2 regions of the Streptomyces sp. NPDC028298 genome follow, and region 1 is predicted to be linked to the other one. Evidence: riboswitches for the same ligand, from Rfam matches in the RefSeq annotation. Region 1 holds a riboswitch; the other holds the start of a gene.
The links. A riboswitch is a leader RNA that binds a small molecule or an ion and turns the genes downstream of it on or off. The one in region 1 is predicted to bind glycine.

Region 2: another riboswitch for glycine. It lies ahead of gcvP (aminomethyl-transferring glycine dehydrogenase); the one in region 1 lies ahead of gcvT (glycine cleavage system aminomethyltransferase GcvT).

Annotation. Positions count from the first base shown of each region.
Region 1 covers NZ_JBVHTL010000010.1:314,343-320,165, forward strand. The annotation lists gene ACZ4TO_RS36085 (enhanced serine sensitivity protein SseB) at 1-699, opposite strand, end outside; gene ACZ4TO_RS36090 (AAA family ATPase) at 763-1,431, opposite strand; glycine riboswitch at 1,607-1,703, shown strand; glycine riboswitch at 1,704-1,814, shown strand; gene gcvT (glycine cleavage system aminomethyltransferase GcvT) at 1,849-2,967, shown strand; gene gcvH (glycine cleavage system protein GcvH) at 3,176-3,553, shown strand; gene glyA (serine hydroxymethyltransferase) at 3,565-4,824, shown strand; gene ACZ4TO_RS36110 (L-serine ammonia-lyase) at 4,988-5,823, shown strand, end outside.
Region 2 covers NZ_JBVHTL010000003.1:9,547-15,369, forward strand. The annotation lists gene ACZ4TO_RS15200 (DNA polymerase IV) at 1-1,066, shown strand, start outside; gene ACZ4TO_RS15205 (PRC-barrel domain-containing protein) at 1,263-1,631, opposite strand; glycine riboswitch at 1,746-1,842, shown strand; gene gcvP (aminomethyl-transferring glycine dehydrogenase) at 2,021-4,906, shown strand; gene ACZ4TO_RS15215 (DUF5999 family protein) at 5,043-5,249, opposite strand; gene ACZ4TO_RS15220 (hypothetical protein) at 5,644-5,823, opposite strand, start outside.

The sequences.
Region 1 (5,823 bases):
GAGAACCAGGTTCACCGCGATGTTCACCGGAACCCGGCCGAGGGCGCGGCCCAGGGCGTCCAGGGGCAGGGCGCGCGCGTCGCCCTCCCACGCCGCGAGTTCGACGCCGATGAACATCACCGGCTCGTCGCCCTCGATGCTGGCCAGACAGCGCCGCGCGCTCAGGACGACACCGGTCGCGGCGAACTCCGCCGAGGCCGCGGCGAGGAAGTCCATCGGATCGTCCTGCCAGTCGGGCTCGAAGAGCCGCACACGGCCCCCGCTCGCCGACCCGTCCAGCTCGGTCCGCCCGGCCCGGCACAGCTCGGCCACGGCCGGCGGCGGCAGCGGCACGCCGACCACGCCGTCCGGGTTCACCACGATGCCGGCCTGCGGGGGCAGTCCGCGGGCGAACTCCACGGCGGGCGCGATCGTGAACGACATGTGCCCGCCGACGACCTGGCGGAACTGCTCCTCGGAGCTGAAGACGGGGACGTAGACCTGGCCGCCGATGTCCATCGTGGGCAGATCGAGCGGACCGCTCTGCGGGCCGCCGCCGTTGGGCAGCGGCACCCACACGAAGCTGCGGCCGAGCACCTCGACGATGCGGGCGGCCGCCGAGGGGCCGGGCACGCCGAGGGCGGAGGACAACACCTCCTCCAGCTCGTTGCCGGGCCAGCCGCCGTGCGGATGGGGGTGCGCCTGTGCCGGAAAGTCCATCTGTCTACCGTCCGCTTCGAACCGTTGTTCCGGCTGGAAAGGTTAGTGGGCCGCCGCGACCGGTCAGTGGCCGAAGTCGATCCTGTGCAGCACGTCCGCCGCGTCGCGGTCGATCAGCACCGCCGAGCCGCACCCCTCGGGCAGGTCTCCCCGCTCGGCGGAGCGCAGCAGCCGGGCGACCCCGCCGCGATGCCGGGCGAAGGCGTAGCGCGAGACGCCCCGGCCGCGCTCGCGCTGGCCGGCCAGCGCGGCGGCGGGCGTGACGTCGAGCAGCAGCAGGTGCAGCGCCCCGCCGCGGCGCCGGGCCTCGCGGGCGAGCCAGCGGCGCACCCAGGCCTGCGTGCCGCAGTCGTGCACGACGACCCCGCCGCCCCCGCGCAGGGCGCGGCGCAGGCCCGCGTAGTGCGCGAGGCGGACGAGGGGGCGGTAGAGCGCGTACGGCAGCAGCCCGGACATCCGGCCGTCCCAGCGGTCGCGGGTGTCCTGGGAGTCGACGCGCGCGCCCCGCACGGCCCGCCGCATCAGCGTCGACTTGCCGCTGCCCGGCAGCCCGCTGACCACCACCACGTCGTGCGTCCCGAAGCGCAGACCGTGCGGACTGTGCCCGACCCGGTCACGGAGGTCCCGCACGACGGCCGCGGGACGCCCGCCCCGCGCCTCGCGGGCCGGTGCGCCGGGCTGCTCGGGCAGTGCGAGACCCGAGGTCGTCGCGTACGCCCTGGTCCTGTTCACCGTGACCGTCCTCCCCTTCGGTGTGGAGTCCCATCCCCGTCAAGTGTAAAGAGAAGGTAATGCCCGGTGCTTCCCCATTTCATGCGCGGACTGCCACAGCACGGTCACAGATGGCGGGCTGCCGTGATCCGACAGCGCGTGCGATGATGGCCGCGCCAACTGCATACCGGCCGCTTGAATCCGCGCGGGAGAGTCCTGGGTACGTGTGCCCGGGCGCCGAAGGAGCAAGTCCCTCCCTTGAATCTCTCAGGCACCGTTACCGCGCGGGCGAGGCACATCTGAAAAGCGGGCCGCTCCGTCGGCTCCACCCAAGGTGCAAGTCAGGACCACCGTTTCGTGGGGTCTTGATGAACCTCTCAGGTTCCGATGACAGATGGGGAGGAACGACCTCGCCGTCATGCCCTGGGAGCCAGACCGATGAGCAGCAACGCACCCCGTCACACCGCGCTCGATGCCCTGCATCGTTCGCTCGGCGCGACCATGACCGACTTCGCGGGCTGGGACATGCCCCTGCGCTACGGCTCGGAGCGCGACGAGCACCTCGCCGTCCGCACGAAGGCCGGACTCTTCGACCTCTCCCACATGGGCGAGATCACCGTCACCGGACCGCAGGCGGCGGCCCTCCTGAACCACGCGCTGGTCGGCAACATCGCCACCGTCGGCGTCGGCCGCGCCCGCTACACCATGATCTGCCAGGAGGACGGCGGCATCCTGGACGACCTGATCGTCTACCGCCTGGCCGAGCACGAGTACATGGTCGTGGCCAACGCCTCCAACGCCCAGGTGGTGCTGGACGCCCTCACCGAGCGCGCCGCCGGTTTCGACGCCGTGGTGCGCGACGACCGTGACGCGTACGCGCTGATCGCCGTGCAGGGCCCCGAGTCCCCCGGCATCCTCAAGGCGGTCACCGACGCCGACCTCGACGGCCTGAAGTACTACGCGGGCCTGCCGGGCACCGTGGCCGGCGTCCCGGCCCTGATCGCCCGCACCGGCTACACCGGCGAGGACGGCTTCGAGCTGTTCGTCGCCCCCGCCGACGCCGAGAAGGTGTGGCAGGCGCTCACCGACGCGGGCACCCCGGCCGGTCTCGTCCCCTGCGGTCTGTCCTGCCGCGACACGCTGCGCCTGGAGGCGGGCATGCCGTTGTACGGGCACGAGCTGACCACCTCGCTGACCCCCTTCGACGCCGGCCTCGGCCGGGTCGTGAAGTTCGAGAAGGACGGCGACTTCGTGGGCCGCGCGGCCCTGGAACAGGCCGCCGCCCGCGCCGAGCAGAACCCGCCGCGGATCCTCGTCGGCCTCATCGCCGAGGGCCGCCGGGTGCCGCGCGCCGGGTACGCGGTCGTGGCCGACGGCCAGGTGATCGGCGAGATCACCTCCGGCGCCCCCTCCCCCACGCTGGGCAAGCCGATCGCGATGGCGTACGTCGACGCCGCGCACGCCGCGCCGGGCACCGGTGGTGTGGGCGTGGACATCCGGGGCAGCCACGAACCGTACGAGGTCGTGGCGCTGCCGTTCTACAAGCGCCAGAAGTGACACTGGCCCGCACGGGCCGGACATGACACCGGCCCGCACGGGCCGGACATGACACGGACGCCTTCCGGGCGCCGCCCCCGGCGGACGCCCCCGAGGCGCCGGCACCGGCGGGCGCCCGCCGGGTGCCGGACGTGACCCTGGGCACATCGGCCCGGTCACCCACGCTTCCCTCCATCAGCACTCCACCGCGTACAGGAGAATTCAGGTCATGAGCAACCCCCAGACGCTGCGTTACAGCAAGGAGCACGAGTGGCTGTCGGTCGCCGAGGACGGCGTCGCGACGGTCGGCATCACCGAGTTCGCGGCCAACGCGCTCGGCGACGTCGTCTACGCCCAGCTCCCGGAGGTCGGTGACACGGTGGCCGCGGGCGAGTCCTGCGGCGAGCTGGAGTCGACCAAGTCGGTCAGCGACCTGTACTCCCCGGTGAACGGCGAGGTCGTCGAGGCCAACCAGGACGTCGTGGACGACCCGGCCCTGGTGAACTCCGCGCCCTTCGAGGGCGGCTGGCTGTTCAAGGTCCGCGTCGCCGGCGAGCCCGAGGACCTGATGTCCGCCGACGAGTACACCGCGTTCACCGCCGGCTGAGGAGTCACCGCATGTCTCTCATGAACACCCCCCTGCACGAGCTCGACCCCGACGTCGCCGCCGCCGTCGACGCCGAGCTGCACCGCCAGCAGTCCACGCTGGAGATGATCGCCTCGGAGAACTTCGCTCCGGTCGCGGTCATGGAGGCCCAGGGCTCGGTCCTGACCAACAAGTACGCCGAGGGCTACCCGGGCCGCCGCTACTACGGCGGCTGCGAGCACGTCGACGTGGCCGAGCAGATCGCCATCGACCGGGTCAAGGACCTGTTCGGCGCCGAGTACGCCAACGTCCAGCCCCACTCGGGCGCGTCCGCCAACCAGGCCGCGCTGTTCGCGCTGGCCCAGCCCGGCGACACCATCCTCGGCCTGGACCTGGCGCACGGCGGCCACCTGACCCACGGGATGCGGCTGAACTTCTCCGGCAAGCAGTTCAACGTGGTCGCGTACCACGTGGACGAGGCCGGCCTGGTCGACATGGCCGAGGTCGAGCGGCTCGCCAAGGAGCACCGCCCGAAGGTGATCATCGCGGGCTGGTCCGCCTACCCGCGTCAGCTCGACTTCGCCGAGTTCCGCCGCATCGCGGACGAGGCCGGCGCCTTCCTGTGGGTCGACATGGCCCACTTCGCGGGTCTGGTCGCGGCGGGTCTGCACCCGAACCCGGTCCCGTACGCGGACGTGGTCACCTCCACCACGCACAAGACGCTCGGCGGCCCCCGCGGCGGCATCATCCTCGCGAAGAAGGACTTCGCGAAGAAGCTGAACTCCTCGGTCTTCCCGGGCTTCCAGGGCGGTCCGCTGGAGCACGTGATCGCGGCCAAGGCCGTCTCCTTCAAGGTCGCCGCCTCGGACGACTTCAAGGAGCGCCAGCAGCGGACGCTGGACGGCGCGCGCATCCTGGCGGAGCGTCTCGTCCAGGACGACGTGAAGGCCGTCGGCGTGGACGTCCTGTCCGGGGGCACGGACGTGCACCTGGTCCTGGTGGACCTGCGCAACTCCGCGCTGGACGGGCAGCAGGCCGAGGACCGCCTCCACGAGGTCGGCATCACGGTCAACCGCAACGCCATCCCGAACGACCCGCGCCCGCCGATGGTCACCTCGGGCCTGCGCATCGGCACGCCCGCCCTCGCCACCCGCGGCTTCACGGCCGAGGACTTCACCGAGGTCGCGGACGTCATCGCCGAGACGCTGAAGCCGTCGTACGACGTGGACGCGCTGAAGGCCCGGGTGTCCGCTCTGGCCGACAAGCACCCGTTGTACCCCGGCCTGAAGTAGTTCCGCAGGGTTTCTGTCCTGCGTTTTCACCCCGTACGGTTGTTTTCGTACGGACATCCGGGGCACCGCGCACACTGGAAGCAGAGCGCGGTGCCCCGTTCCATGCAGTCCCGCACCACCTCTGCCGGACAACGGCGTCCGGCGAAACCAGCAAGGAGTTCCCGTGGCCATCTCGGTCTTCGACCTGTTCTCGATCGGCATCGGCCCGTCCAGCTCCCACACGGTGGGCCCGATGCGCGCCGCGCGCATGTTCGCGCGGCGGCTGCGCAACGAGGACCTGCTGGCCCCGGTCGCCTCGATACGCGCCGAGCTGTACGGCTCCCTGGGAGCGACCGGTCACGGCCACGGCACCCCCAAGGCGGTGCTGCTCGGTCTGGAGGGCGCCTCGCCCCGGACGGTGGACGTGGAGGGCGCCGACGAGCGGGTCGAGAAGATCAAGAGCTCGGGCCGGATCCGGCTGCTCGGCGAGCACGAGATCCCCTTCTCCTTCGACGACGACCTGATCCTGCACCGCCGCAAGGCCCTGCCGTACCACGCCAACGGCATGACGATCTTCGCGTACGACGCCTCGGGCGGCCTCGTCCTGGAGAAGACGTACTACTCGGTGGGCGGCGGCTTCGTCGTCGACGAGGACGCGGTGGGCGAGGACCGCATCAAGCTCGACGACACGGTCCTGAAGTACCCGTTCCGCACGGGCGACGAGCTGCTGCGGCTCACGAAGGAGACCGGTCTGTCGATCTCCGCCCTGATGCTGGAGAACGAGCGGGCCTGGCGCACCGAGGAGGAGATCCGCGAGGGGCTTCTCGGGATCTGGCGCGTGATGCAGGCCTGCGTCTCGCGCGGCATGACCCGCGAGGGCATCCTGCCCGGCGGTCTCAAGGTCCGGCGCCGCGCCCCCCTCTCCGCCCGCCAGCTCCGCGCCGAGGGCGACCCGCTGGCCCACGCGATGGAGTGGATCACCCTCTACGCGATGGCGGTCAACGAGGAGAACGCGGCGGG
Region 2 (5,823 bases), on a different contig from region 1:
GCTGCCGGGCGTGGGGCCCGCCACGGGCGACCATCTGCGCCGGGCCGGCATCAACAGCGTCGAGGAGCTCGCCGAGGCGGGCGAGGACGAGCTCGTACGCCTCCTGGGGAAGGCTCACGGGCACGCGCTGTTCGCGATGGCGCTGGCCCACGACGAGCGGCCCGTGGTGGCCGAGCGGGAGACCAAGTCGGTGTCGGTCGAGGACACGTACGACGTGGACATCCACGACCGGGTCCGGGTGGAGCTCGAGGTGCAGCGGCTCGCTGACCGGTGCGTGCGGCGGCTGCGCGGGGCCGGGCTGTCGGGGCGGACCATCGTGCTGAAGGTCCGCCGGTACGACTTCTCGACGCTGACGCGGTCCGAGACGCTGCGGGGACCCACGGACGACCCCGGGGTCGTCCGGGAGGCCGCCGCCCGGCTGCTGGAGGGCGTGGACACGACGGGTGGCGTCCGGCTGCTGGGGGTCGGTGTCTCCGGGCTCGCCGACTACACGCAGGAGGACCTGTTCGCGCAGGCGCAGGCCGCGGCCGTGGGGGAGCCGGTGGCCGAGGACCACGCCGCGGACGAACCGGCCCAGGCGGCCGCCGTGGCCGAGCCGGCGCCGCCGACCGAGCGGAGATGGCCCTCCGGGCACGACGTGCGGCATGCCGAGTACGGGCACGGCTGGGTGCAGGGGAGCGGGCTCGGGCGGGTCACCGTGCGGTTCGAGACGCCGTACTCCGAGCCCGGCCGGGTGCGGACCTTCCGGACGGACGATCCGCTGCTCGAACCGGCCGACCCGCTGCCGCTGGTGGAGCGAAGACCCGAGGCGGCCGACGGGGCGCCGTCCGGCCCCGGGTCATCGGGGCCGCAGGGTCCGGAGGCCCAGGGCCCCGCGCCGGCGGCCCAGGCAGGGGCGCGCCACCACGGGACGTCCGTCCAGGAAGCCGGCCCCCGGAGCGCCGAGCCGTCCGTCCGGGAAGCCGGAGCCAGGAGCGCCGAGTCGGCAGTCCCGGAGCCCGGGACTCGGAGCGTCGACCTGTCCTTCCGGGAACCCGGAACCCGGATCGCCGACCTGTCCGTCTGAGAAGCCGGAGCTCGAAGCGTCGACCCGGCCGTCCCGGACCCCGGAGCTCCGACCTGCCCGTCCCGGAAGGCGGAACGCCGAGGCCCCCGTCGTCGGACCCTGAGGTCGGGGCGCGGAGGTCTGGGACGGCCGCCGGCCCGGAAGCTGGGGTGCGGAGCCTCAGGGCCGGGCTGTAGGTGCGGGCGGGATCCCGGGATCAGGGGTCTTCCGAGCCCGCCAGGTGGCCGAAGTCGCGGTCCGGCGGGGGCGGGGACGCCACGTCGAGGCCGTAGTGGTGGTAGAGCTGGAGCTCCTGCTCGGGGGAGAGGTGGCGCCCGACGCCGAAGTCGGGGGCGTCCTTGATCAGGGCCCGGTCGAAGGGGATGCGCAAGGTCCCCTCGACGATCTCGCTGGGCTCCAGGGGTACGAAGGCGTCCCTGCTGAACAGCCCCGTACGTATGGCCGCCCACTCCGGGACACCGGTCGCGTCGTCGAGGTAGACCTCGTCGATCGTGCCGATCTTGGTGCCGTTGCTGTCGAACGCCTTGCGGCCGATCAGGTTGCGCGGATCGATGTCGGTCTGCACGGTCCCTCCAGTGGTCGCAAACTCATCCGTAAGTACTACAAAAGGGCACTTTTGTGAAGGCGGCCACTCGAAGGCTGTCGTCTTGTCCTCGCTGGTAGGCTGGCAAGCGGCTGCTGATCCCGTGCGGGAGAGTCCTCCGGAATTTCGTCGGAGGCGCCGAAGGAGCAACTCCTCCCCGGAATCTCTCAGGCTCACGTACCGCACGGACGAGGTCACTCTGGAAAGCAGGGCGGGTGTCGATGGCCTCCGCTCTCACCGACGGTGAAAGCCGGGTCGTCCGCGGGACCATCCGGTGAAACTCTCAGGTTGAGATGACAGAGGGGGAGGCCGTCGGGGTACCCGTGCCGGGGTGCCCCTCGAAGGTCGCGTCAGACCAGGAGGCCTCCGCCATGACCGCCCCTCGCATTCCGCTCTCCGAGCTCGAACAGGGAATCCCCTTCGAGCAGCGCCACATCGGACCCGACTCCGAAGCACGGGCCAAGATGCTCGCGCAGGTCGGTTACGGCTCGCTCGACGAGCTGACGGCCGCCGCGGTGCCGGACGTGATCAAGAACGTCGAGGCCCTGAACCTGCCGGCCGCGCGCACCGAGGCCGAGGTACTGGCCGAGCTCCGCTCCCTCGCGGACCGCAACCAGGTGCTCGGTTCCATGATCGGCCTGGGTTACTACGGCACGTTCACGCCGCCGGTGATCCTGCGCAACGTCATGGAGAACCCGGCCTGGTACACCGCGTACACGCCGTACCAGCCGGAGATCTCGCAGGGCCGACTCGAGGCGCTGCTGAACTTCCAGACCGTCGTCGCCGAGCTGTCCGGGCTGCCGACCTCCGGCGCCTCCCTCCTCGACGAGGGCACTGCCGCCGCCGAGGCCATGGCGCTGTCCCGCCGCATGGGCAAGAACAAGAAGGGTCTCTTCCTGGTCGACGCGGACGCGCTGCCGCAGACCATCGCCGTCATAGAGACCCGCGCTGAGCCGACCGGCGTCGAGATCGTCGTCGCCGACCTCGCCGACGGCATCCCGGCCGACCTCGCCGGGCGCGAGATCAACGGCGTGCTGATCCAGTACCCCGGCGCCTCCGGTGCCGTACGCGACATCAAGCCGATCATCGAGCAGGCGCACGAGCTGGGCGCCGTCGTCACGGTCGCCGCCGATCTGCTCGCCCTGACCCTGCTGACCTCGCCCGGCGAGCTCGGCGCGGACATCGCGGTCGGTACGACGCAGCGCTTCGGCGTGCCGATGGGCTTCGGTGGTCCGCACGCCGGATACATGGCGGTCCGCGAGAAGTTCGCGCGCAGCCTTCCCGGCCGGCTGGTCGGCGTGTCCGTGGACGCGGACGGGCACAAGGCGTACCGCCTCGCCCTGCAGACGCGCGAGCAGCACATCCGCCGCGAGAAGGCGACCAGCAACATCTGCACCGCCCAGGTGCTGCTCGCCGTGATGGCCGGCATGTACGCCGTCTACCACGGCCCCGAGGGCCTGCGGACCATCGCGCGGCGTACCCACCGCTACGCCACGGTGCTGGCCGCCGGGCTCACCGCCGGCGGTGTCGACGTCGTCCACGGCGCCTACTTCGACACGCTCACCGTGCGGGTCCCGGGCCGCGCCGCGGCGATCGTCGCCGCCGCCCGCGACAACGGCGTCAACCTCCGCCTCGTCGACGCCGACCTGGTGTCGATCTCGTGCGACGAGACGACCACGCGCGAGCAGCTCACCGCCGTGTGGAGCGCGTTCGGTGTCCTGGGCGACGTCGAGGCGCTGGACGCGAGCACCGAGGACACCCTGCCGGACGCGCTGCTGCGCACCGACGCGTACCTCACGCACCCGGTGTTCCACGACCACCGCTCCGAGACGGCGATGCTGCGCTACCTGCGCAAGCTCTCCGACCGCGACTACGCGCTCGACCGCGGCATGATCCCGCTGGGCTCCTGCACCATGAAGCTCAACGCGACCACCGAGATGGAGTCGGTGACCTGGCCCGAGTTCGGGCAGCTCCACCCCTTCGTCCCCGCCGAGCAGGCACAGGGCTACCTGACGCTGATCCACGAGCTGGAGGACCAGCTCGCCGAGGTCACCGGCTACGACAAGGTCTCGCTCCAGCCCAACGCCGGTTCGCAGGGCGAGCTGGCCGGTCTGCTGGCCGTCCGCGGCTACCACCGCGCCAACGGCGACGACCAGCGCACGGTGTGCCTCATCCCGTCCTCCGCGCACGGCACCAACGCCGCCAGCGCCGTGATGGCCGGCATGAAGGTCGTCGTCGTGAAGACCGCGGACGACGGTGAGATCGACGTCCAGGACCTGCGCGCCAAGATCGAGCAGTACCGCGACGAACTGTCGGTGCTGATGATCACGTACCCCTCGACACACGGTGTGTTCGAGGAGCACGTCGCCGACATCTGCGCCCAGGTGCACGAGGCCGGCGGCCAGGTCTACGTCGACGGCGCCAACCTGAACGCCCTGGTGGGTCTCGCCAAGCCGGGTCACTTCGGCGGCGACGTCTCGCACCTGAACCTGCACAAGACCTTCTGCATCCCGCACGGCGGCGGCGGCCCCGGCGTCGGCCCGGTCGGTGTGCGCGCCCACCTGGCGCCGTACCTCCCGAACCACCCGCTCCAGCCCGAGGCCGGTCCCGAGACGGGCGTCGGCCCGATCTCGGCCGCTCCCTGGGGCTCCGCGGGCATCCTGCCCATCTCCTGGTCGTACGTCCGCCTGATGGGCGGCGAGGGACTCAAGCGCGCCACGCAGGTGGCCGTCCTGTCCGCCAACTACATCGCCAAGCGCCTGGAGCCGCACTACCCGGTGCTGTACACGGGCCCCGGCGGTCTGGTCGCGCACGAGTGCATCATCGACCTGCGCCCGCTGACCAAGGCGACCGGCGTCAGCGTCGACGACATCGCCAAGCGCCTGATCGACTACGGCTTCCACGCGCCGACGATGTCGTTCCCGGTGGCCGGCACGCTGATGATCGAGCCGACCGAGTCCGAGGACCTGGGCGAGGTCGACCGGTTCTGCGACGCGATGATCGCGATCCGCGCGGAGATCGAGAAGGTCGGCGGCGGCGAATGGTCCGTGGACGACAACCCGCTGCGCGGGGCGCCGCACACGGCCGCCGCGCTCGGTGGCGACTGGGAGCACGCGTACAGCCGCGAGGAGGCCGTCTTCCCGGCCGGTGTCTCGGCCGCCGACAAGTACTGGCCGCCGGTGCGCCGCATCGACCAGGCCTACGGCGACCGGAACCTCGTCTGCTCCTGCCCGCCGCTGGACGCCTACGAGGACTGATCAGCGCTCGGCACGCGGACGCCTACGAGGAGTGATCGTCCTCGGACATGCGTCGGGGCCGGTTCGGAGAGTACGTCTCCGGGCCGGCCCCTCGTGTGTCTGGGCGGCCTGTCACGGCCGCCCGGGGTCGTGCGGCTCAGGCGGCCGTCATCACCGGCGCGCCGCCCAGCGGGCGGTGCGGGGCGATGATCTGCCCGTCCGGCAGGAGCTCACCGGTGTCCTCGAAGAGCAGAACGCCGTTGCACAGCAGGCTCCATCCCTGCTCCGGGTGATGCGCCACAAGGCGGGCGGACTCCCGGTCGGCTGATTCGGCTGCGGGACACAGTGGCTGGTGCTGGCACATGGATGGGATCTTTCGCTGGGTCGAGATGTGAGTGATGGCTGTGGTGTCTGTCTTGCGGCTCGAGGTACTCATCGCCGCCCCCCGTTGGTGTGTGGTCTGACCCCAGTGTTGCCCCACGGGCGCCGATCCGCAGGGATTTGAGGGCACCGCTTCTCACAGGTTGATGACGCATCACCCGTGCGGAGGGTTCACCCCAACTGCGCCGTCCTTTCGGGTGGTTCGAGGTGGCCGGATCGGGCTAGTCCGGTTGGGCGTGGAGCGCGTTTCCCCTCGTACGAGCGGCCTTCAGCGCTAACGAGCGAACCCTGCTCCGGGTTCGCGACAGCGCCGTGCCCCGCGGCAGGTTTACCCGTGTGGGGCACGGCTGCGGGGCACGGACGCGAGGATCGGAGGTTCAGGCGGGCGAGCTGAGGAGCGGTGCCGGCGTGACCCGGTGGGTGAGGACCGGCAGCAGTTCGGCGACGAGGTGCGGCCGGTGCGCGGCGATGCCGGGCGGGGCGGGTGCGAGCGGGACGAGGAGGTCGGTGGCGGCCGGATGGCCGGTGGCGCCGTCCGCCGTGCAGTCGCCGTGCAG